Nitrobacter winogradskyi Nb-255: one gene and its partner. The protein of the gene in region 2 interacts with the protein of the main gene of each other region in a pairwise test. Links are inferred from orthologs where the notes say so. Each region holds a gene or a part of one and is shown on either strand. Other genes may lie near its edges.

The links. The genes of interacting proteins can lie anywhere in the genome.
Region 1: the proteins of NWI_RS08725 (region 2) and NWI_RS02185 interact in binary tests that used the Escherichia coli proteins (3 or more experiments, as listed by UniProt). The link is inferred for Nitrobacter winogradskyi Nb-255 from one-to-one orthologs.

Annotation. Positions count from the first base shown.
Region 1 is NC_007406.1:472,922-476,521, forward strand. Bases 36-3,564 are described here. They hold NWI_RS02185 (2-oxoglutarate dehydrogenase E1 component), read left to right. Parts: upstream 36-406; coding sequence 407-3,364; downstream 3,365-3,564. Other genes in these bases: sucD (succinate--CoA ligase subunit alpha), read left to right, coding at 36-257; odhB (2-oxoglutarate dehydrogenase complex dihydrolipoyllysine-residue succinyltransferase), read left to right, coding at 3,467-3,564. In the rest of the region: more of sucD, read left to right, coding at 1-35; more of odhB, read left to right, coding at 3,565-3,600. UniProt on the Escherichia coli protein: E1 component of the 2-oxoglutarate dehydrogenase (OGDH) complex which catalyzes the decarboxylation of 2-oxoglutarate, the first step in the conversion of 2-oxoglutarate to succinyl-CoA and CO(2).
Region 2 is NC_007406.1:1,822,474-1,825,505, reverse strand. What follows is about bases 2-2,962. They hold NWI_RS08725 (ABC-F family ATP-binding cassette domain-containing protein), read right to left. Parts: upstream 2,441-2,962; coding sequence 563-2,440; downstream 2-562. Other genes in these bases: NWI_RS17945 (hypothetical protein), read right to left, coding at 2,575-2,748; NWI_RS08730 (hypothetical protein), read left to right, coding at 2-429. Also shown: more of NWI_RS08730, read left to right, coding at 1-1; NWI_RS08720 (M23 family metallopeptidase), read right to left, coding at 2,967-3,032. UniProt on the Escherichia coli protein: Genetic data indicate it may be involved in ribosome assembly or function.

The DNA of each region.
Region 1 (3,600 bases), 1.3 Mb from region 2 along the record:
TCGGAGGGTCGGCGGAGGAAGACGCCGCCCAGTTCCTGATCGATGAGGCCAGGCGCGGCCGAAACAAGCCTGTGGTCGGCTTCATCGCCGGGGTCACGGCGCCGCCTGGCCGCCGCATGGGACATGCCGGCGCGATCATTTCCGGCGGAAAGGGTGACGCCGCCTCCAAGACGGCGGCCATGGAAGCAGCCGGAATAGCGGTTTCCCCGTCTCCCGCGCGACTGGGAAAAACGCTTGTCGAAAAACTGAAGCACTGATTCAGGTCTTGATCTTTTCAGCGGGAAGTTTCCCCTTAAATAGGGTAACGTCGAGTTCGCGCTGATCCTGCCGGGAAGGGCTGGTCTCGCGGGGGAAAAGCGTGCGCGCCCGTCGGTGACGCGCATGACCTAAAACGTCAGGACGCGATATGTCTCGCCAGGACGCGAATGCCGCATTTGCCCTTTCCTCGTTCCTGCAGGGCGCGAATGCCGGTTACATCGACGAACTCTACGCCCGCTATGAGAAAGACCCCGGTTCGGTCGACGCTGCGTGGCAGGAATTCTTCAAAAGCCTGAAGGACTCTCCACAGGACGTCGAGAAGAACGCGAGAGGCCCATCCTGGGAGAGGGCCAACTGGCCGCAGGCTCCCCGGGACGACCTCACCTCGGCGCTCGACGGTAACTGGGCCCGGTTCGAAAAGACCGCGGACGTAAAGGCGCAGGAAACGGCGAAACCGAAAGCCTCGGTGCTCGCCGGCGGCGACGTCAATCAGGCCACGCGCGATTCGGTTCGCGCGCTGATGCTGATCCGCGCCTACCGCATGCGCGGGCATTTTCATGCAAGGCTCGATCCCCTCGGTCTCGAACCTGCGCGCGATCGTGAAGAGCTTGATCCTCGCGCCTACGGCTTCACTGAGGCCGACATGGATCGCAAGATCTTCCTCGACCACGTCCTGGGGCTCGAATACGGCTCGCTGCGCGAGATCGTGGCGATCTGCCAGCGCACTTATTGCCAGACCCTGGGCGTCGAGTTCATGCACATCTCGGACGCCGCGCAGAAAAGCTGGATTCAGGAGCGCATCGAGGGGCCGGACAAGGAGATCAGTTTCACGCCGGAAGGCCGCCGCGCCATCCTGATCAAGCTCATCGAGGCCGAGGGTTTCGAGAAGTTCTGCGACGTCAAGTTCACGGGAACCAAGCGCTTCGGTCTCGACGGCGGCGAATCGCTGATCCCGGCGCTGGAGCAGATCATCAAGCGCGGCGGCAATCTCGGCGTGAAGGAAATCGTGATCGGCATGCCGCATCGCGGGCGGCTGAACGTGCTGACGCAGGTGATGGGCAAGCCCCATCGCGCGCTGTTCCATGAGTTCAAGGGCGGTTCGGTCAATCCGGACAGCGTCGAAGGCTCCGGGGACGTCAAGTATCACCTCGGCGCCTCGAGCGACCGCGAGTTCGACAACAACCGGATACACCTGTCGCTGACCGCCAATCCCTCGCATCTTGAAATCGTGGATCCGGTGGTGCTCGGCAAGGTGCGCGCCAAGCAGGACCAGCACGGCGATCCGCCCGAGCAGCGCAACTCCGTGCTGCCGCTGTTGATGCATGGCGACGCCGCCTTCGCGGGACAGGGCGTGGTGGCGGAATGCTTCGCCCTGTCGGACCTCAAGGGCTACCGCACCGGCGGATCGATCCACTTCATCGTCAACAACCAGATCGGTTTCACCACCTATCCGCGCTACTCGCGCTCGTCTCCCTATCCGTCCGACGTCGCGAAGATGATCGACGCACCGATCTTCCACGTCAATGGCGACGATCCGGAGGCCGTGGTGTTCGCGGCGAAGGTCGCGGTCGAGTTCCGTCAGAAATTCCACAAGCCGGTCGTGATCGACATGTTCTGCTATCGCCGCCACGGTCACAACGAAGGCGACGAGCCGTCGTTCACCAATCCGTTGATGTACAAGAAGATCGCGGTGCACCCCTCGACGCTTGAACTCTACGCCAAGCGGCTGAGCGCCGAAGGCATCATAACCGAGGGCGAGATCGAAAAGCTGAAAGCCGACTGGCGCGCGCGGCTGGACGCTGAACTCGAGGCCGGCGCCGGCTACAGGCCGAACAAGGCCGACTGGCTCGACGGCAAGTGGGCCGGTCTCAAGCTCGCAGACCAGAGCGAGGAGCCGCGCCGTGGCGTCACCGGCGTGAGCATCGAGACTCTGAAGAAGATCGGCCGCAGCATTACGCGGGTTCCGGACGGTTTCCGGGTGCATCGCACGGTGCAGCGTTTTCTCGATAATCGCGCCAGGGCGATCGAGAGCGGAGCCGGGATCGACTGGGCGACGGCCGAGGCGCTGGCCTTCTGCACGCTGATGCTTGAGGGCCACAACGTCCGTCTGTCCGGCCAGGACAGCGAGCGCGGCACCTTCTCGCAGCGGCATTCGGTGCTGTTCGATCAGGAAGACGAGAGCCGCTACACGCCGTTCAATCATCTCGACGCCGATCACGGCTGCTACGAGGTCATCAATTCGCTGTTGTCGGAAGAAGCAGTGCTCGGTTTTGAGTACGGTTATTCGCTCGCGGAGCCCAACACGCTGACAATGTGGGAAGCGCAGTTCGGCGACTTCGCCAACGGCGCGCAGGTCTTGTTCGACCAGTTCATCTCCTCCGGCGAACGCAAGTGGCTGCGCATGTCGGGTCTCGTCTGCATGCTTCCCCACGGCTATGAGGGCCAGGGGCCGGAGCATTCCTCGGCGCGGCTGGAGCGCTTCCTGCAGATGTGCGCCGAAGACAACATGCAGGTCGTCAACATCACGACGCCGGCCAACTATTACCATGCGCTGCGCCGCCAGTTGAAGCGCCAGATCCGCAAGCCGCTGATCATGATGACGCCGAAGTCGCTGCTCCGTCACAAGCGGGTAGTGTCGCGTCTCGACGAACTCGGCGCCGATACGGCATTTCATCGCATCCTTTACGACGACGCGACGATGTTGCCGGAGCAAAAGATCAGGCTGGTGGACGACGATAAGATTCGCCGCGTGGTGCTGTGCTCGGGCAAGGTCTATTACGATCTCTACGAGGAGCGTGAGCAGCGCGACATCAATGACGTGTACCTGATGCGGATCGAACAGTTGTATCCCGTTCCGCTGAAGGCGCTGGTGCAGGTTCTCGGCAGCTTCAAGAACGCCGAGATCGTCTGGTGCCAGGAAGAGCCACGCAATATGGGCGCCTGGCTCTTCATCGAGCCTTACCTCGAATGGGTCCTCAATCAGATCGGCGCGCCCGGCAAACGCCCGCGTTATGTCGGCCGCGCCGCGGCCGCGGCCACCGCGACGGGGTTGATGTCGAAGCATCTTGCGCAACTCAAGGCGTTCCTCGACGAGGCGCTGAGCTGACACGGACGGTCATGTCGGACTGAAACACGAGGCCAGCTTGTGGCGGATGCTTCCGAGTATCTTTTTTCGGGACAGGTCAGCCATGACGAAAGGAAGAGGACCATGACTGAGATACGGGTTCCGACGCTCGGCGAATCGGTGACCGAGGCGACCATCGGAAAATGGTTCAAGAAACAAGGCGACGCCGTATCCGTCGACGAGCCGCTCGTCGAACTCGAAACCGACAAGGTAACCAT
Region 2 (3,032 bases):
TCGCGATCCGGCAGGTTGTTCATCAAGAACGTTTCGGTCGAGGCGCCGCCGCTGACGCCGGACAAGCCGGTTACGCCGGACGATCTCATCAGCGCCGACGGACTTTGTCCGGGAATGGCGCCGCCGATCGGTATGGGTGAATCCAGCGCGCTCGCTGATAGCGCGGGAGATTCTCCGGCAACCTCGGCGCTCACGGGTACGGTGGCGTTAGGCCATACCGAGTGCGACGTGACGCGCGGTCTTGGCGCGGCGCCGGACAATGTCAGCCTGTCCAGCAATCCTCGCGGCGATCGTGTCGCAGTCTTGACGTTCCTGAAGGGACCGCGTGCCGGTATCTACACATTCACGGCGGGACGCCTGTCTTCCATCGAGCAGGCGCCGGAATCAGCCGTCCGTCAGAAGCCGGAGCGACGCGCGAAAAGACGGTAACCGGGTAAGTTATGGCGGGTTGCAGCGGGTGGATGACCTGTTCGCTTCAAGATAACGCGTCAAAACAACATCGAAAGCCATGCTTTCGACCCGTCAAAACCGGAAAGGCTCCAGTTCTGGAGGCGGCTTTCCGTCAGCCTGTAGCGTTATCGTAAGACGAACTGGCCTCCAGCCATGCCTCTTCCGCCCGCCGCAGCGCATCGGCCGCGCTGGCGCGCGCCTTGGTGAGTTGCGCCGCCTGTTTGGGCTCACGCTTGAACAGGTCCGGCAGGGCAAGGGCGACATCGATTTTTGCGATGATTCCGGTAATTCGCTCGATCTCGGCCTCGGCGGCCGTGATCTTCTGTTTGAGCGGCGAGCGTCGTTCGGTCCTCTCGCGCCGCGGCTTGTCTCGACCATCGTCGCGCTGGCCGGACACCCGGTCGCGGCCATTCGAGCGGAGACCCCGTGCCGATAAAACCGCGCGGCGGTAATCCTCGAGATCGCCGTCGTAAGGAGTGACGGTATGGTCCGCCACCACCCATAGCTGGTCGGCGCAGGCCTCGATCAGGTAACGGTCGTGCGAGACCATGATGACAGCGCCGGGATACTCGTTGATGGCTTCGGCAAGCGCGGCGCGGCTGTCGATATCGAGATGGTTGGTCGGCTCGTCGAGGATGATCATGTTGGGAGCGAAGAACGTCGCGAGCCCGAGCAGAAGACGCGCTTTTTCGCCGCCCGAAAGGCTGCGAACGAGCGTATCGCCCGCCTTGCCGGAAAAGCCGATGCCGCCCACGCGAGCGCGGATTTTCGTTTCCGGAGCATCCTGCATCAGGCGCCGCACATGATCGTAGGGCGAGCCGTCGAGATCCAGCTCGTCGGTCTGATGCTGGGCGAAATAGCCGATCGACAGCTTGTCGGCGCGCACCACCCTGCCGGCGAACGGTTGCAGCTTGCCGGCCAGCAGCTTGACGAGGGTGGACTTGCCGTTGCCGTTGGCGCCGAGCAGGGCGATGCGATCGTCCTCATCGACCCGCAACGTCACGCGCTTGAGAATAGGCGATTGCGGATCGTAACCGACGACGGCCTCGTCAACGGCGATGATCGGCGGCGATAGCAGCTTGTCCGGCACGGGAAAGGAAATCTCGCGCACATCCTGTGTGACCAGCGCGGTCACAGGCTTCATGCGTTCGAGCATTTTCACGCGTGACTGCGCCTGGCGCGCCTTCGAGGCCTTAGCCTTGAAGCGATCCACGAAGGCCTGGAGCCGCTTGCGCTCATCGGCCTGCCGTCTGGCGTGCTTGGCGTCCAGCAACTCGCGAGTTGCGCGTTGCTCTTCGAAAGCAGAATAGGTTCCCTTGTAGAGCGAGAGCTTGCCGCGATCGAGATGCAGAATCTGATCGACGGATGTGTCAAGGAGGTCGCGGTCGTGACTGATGATGATGACCGTGCGCGGGTAGTGCGCGAGGTGATCTTCCAGCCAGAGCGTTCCTTCGAGATCGAGGTAGTTGGTCGGCTCGTCCAGCAGCAGCAGGTCGGGTGATGCGAAAAGCGTTGCCGCGAGCGCGACGCGCATGCGCCAGCCGCCTGAGAATTCCGAACAGGGGCGGGACTGGTCCGCCGTTGAAAATCCGAGACCGCTCAGGATCGATGCCGCCCGTGCGGGCGCAGAATGAGCGTCGATATCGACCAGACGCATCTGGATGTCCGCGATACGTTCCGGATCGCGGGCCGTTTCGGCTTCACGCAGCAGCGCATGGCGTTCGAGGTCGGCCTTAAGCACCACCTCGATCAGGCTTTCCGGACCATCCGGCGCCTCCTGCGCAAGGCTGCCCACGCGCCAGCGCGGCGGAATGGCGATGGTGCCGGTTTCCGTCGGCAGTTCACCGCGTATCGCGTGGAACAGCGTCGATTTGCCGACGCCGTTACGTCCCACGAAGCCGACGCGCGCGCCGGGCACGATCTGAACGGAGCTATGGTCGATCAGCAGGCGTCCGGCGATGCGGATCGAAATATCGGTGATGGATAGCATGTTTTGTTTTTTTCACCGCTGCGTCGCCAAACGCAACTCGTTTGTGAACGAAGGAGGGAGGCCGGCGGCGGGCATTGACCGAAGAAGGATTCACAGCCGACCGAGACCGGCGTCAGAGCGTCAGCTTCAGAACCTCAGCTATGGTGATCCTGCGCGCGAAGCCGTTGCATCAGCAGCTGAAGCCGGAAAGGAAGCTCCGATTCCTCCGGCCGCACGTCGGTCCGCAGCCGTTCGCCGATCGCTCTCGCGACCACGTTGCTGGTCTGCGGATCAATCGGGGTGGCGCTTTCGGCGGTTCGGTCGTGCATTTCAGTCCCGTGTCCTACGAGCGCGATTCGGACGTTTGAGTCAGAAGCAAAACAGCTCTGGGTTGTTAAGTCCCGGAGCGGAAAATTGTTTCGGGGTATGCCTCTCGGGTGCGGGATATTCAAGCCCGAAGATCGCGGCCGGTGTGGAAATCAGTCATTCAACAGCCGGGGCGTTTCGATTTCGAGCAAGCTTTGGCAGGCCCGGCAAAGCATTTCAATCAGCCGTTGTTCAGGCGGGCGCCTGCTCGCAAGAATTTCTGAGGATCGACGGCTTCCCCGTCGAT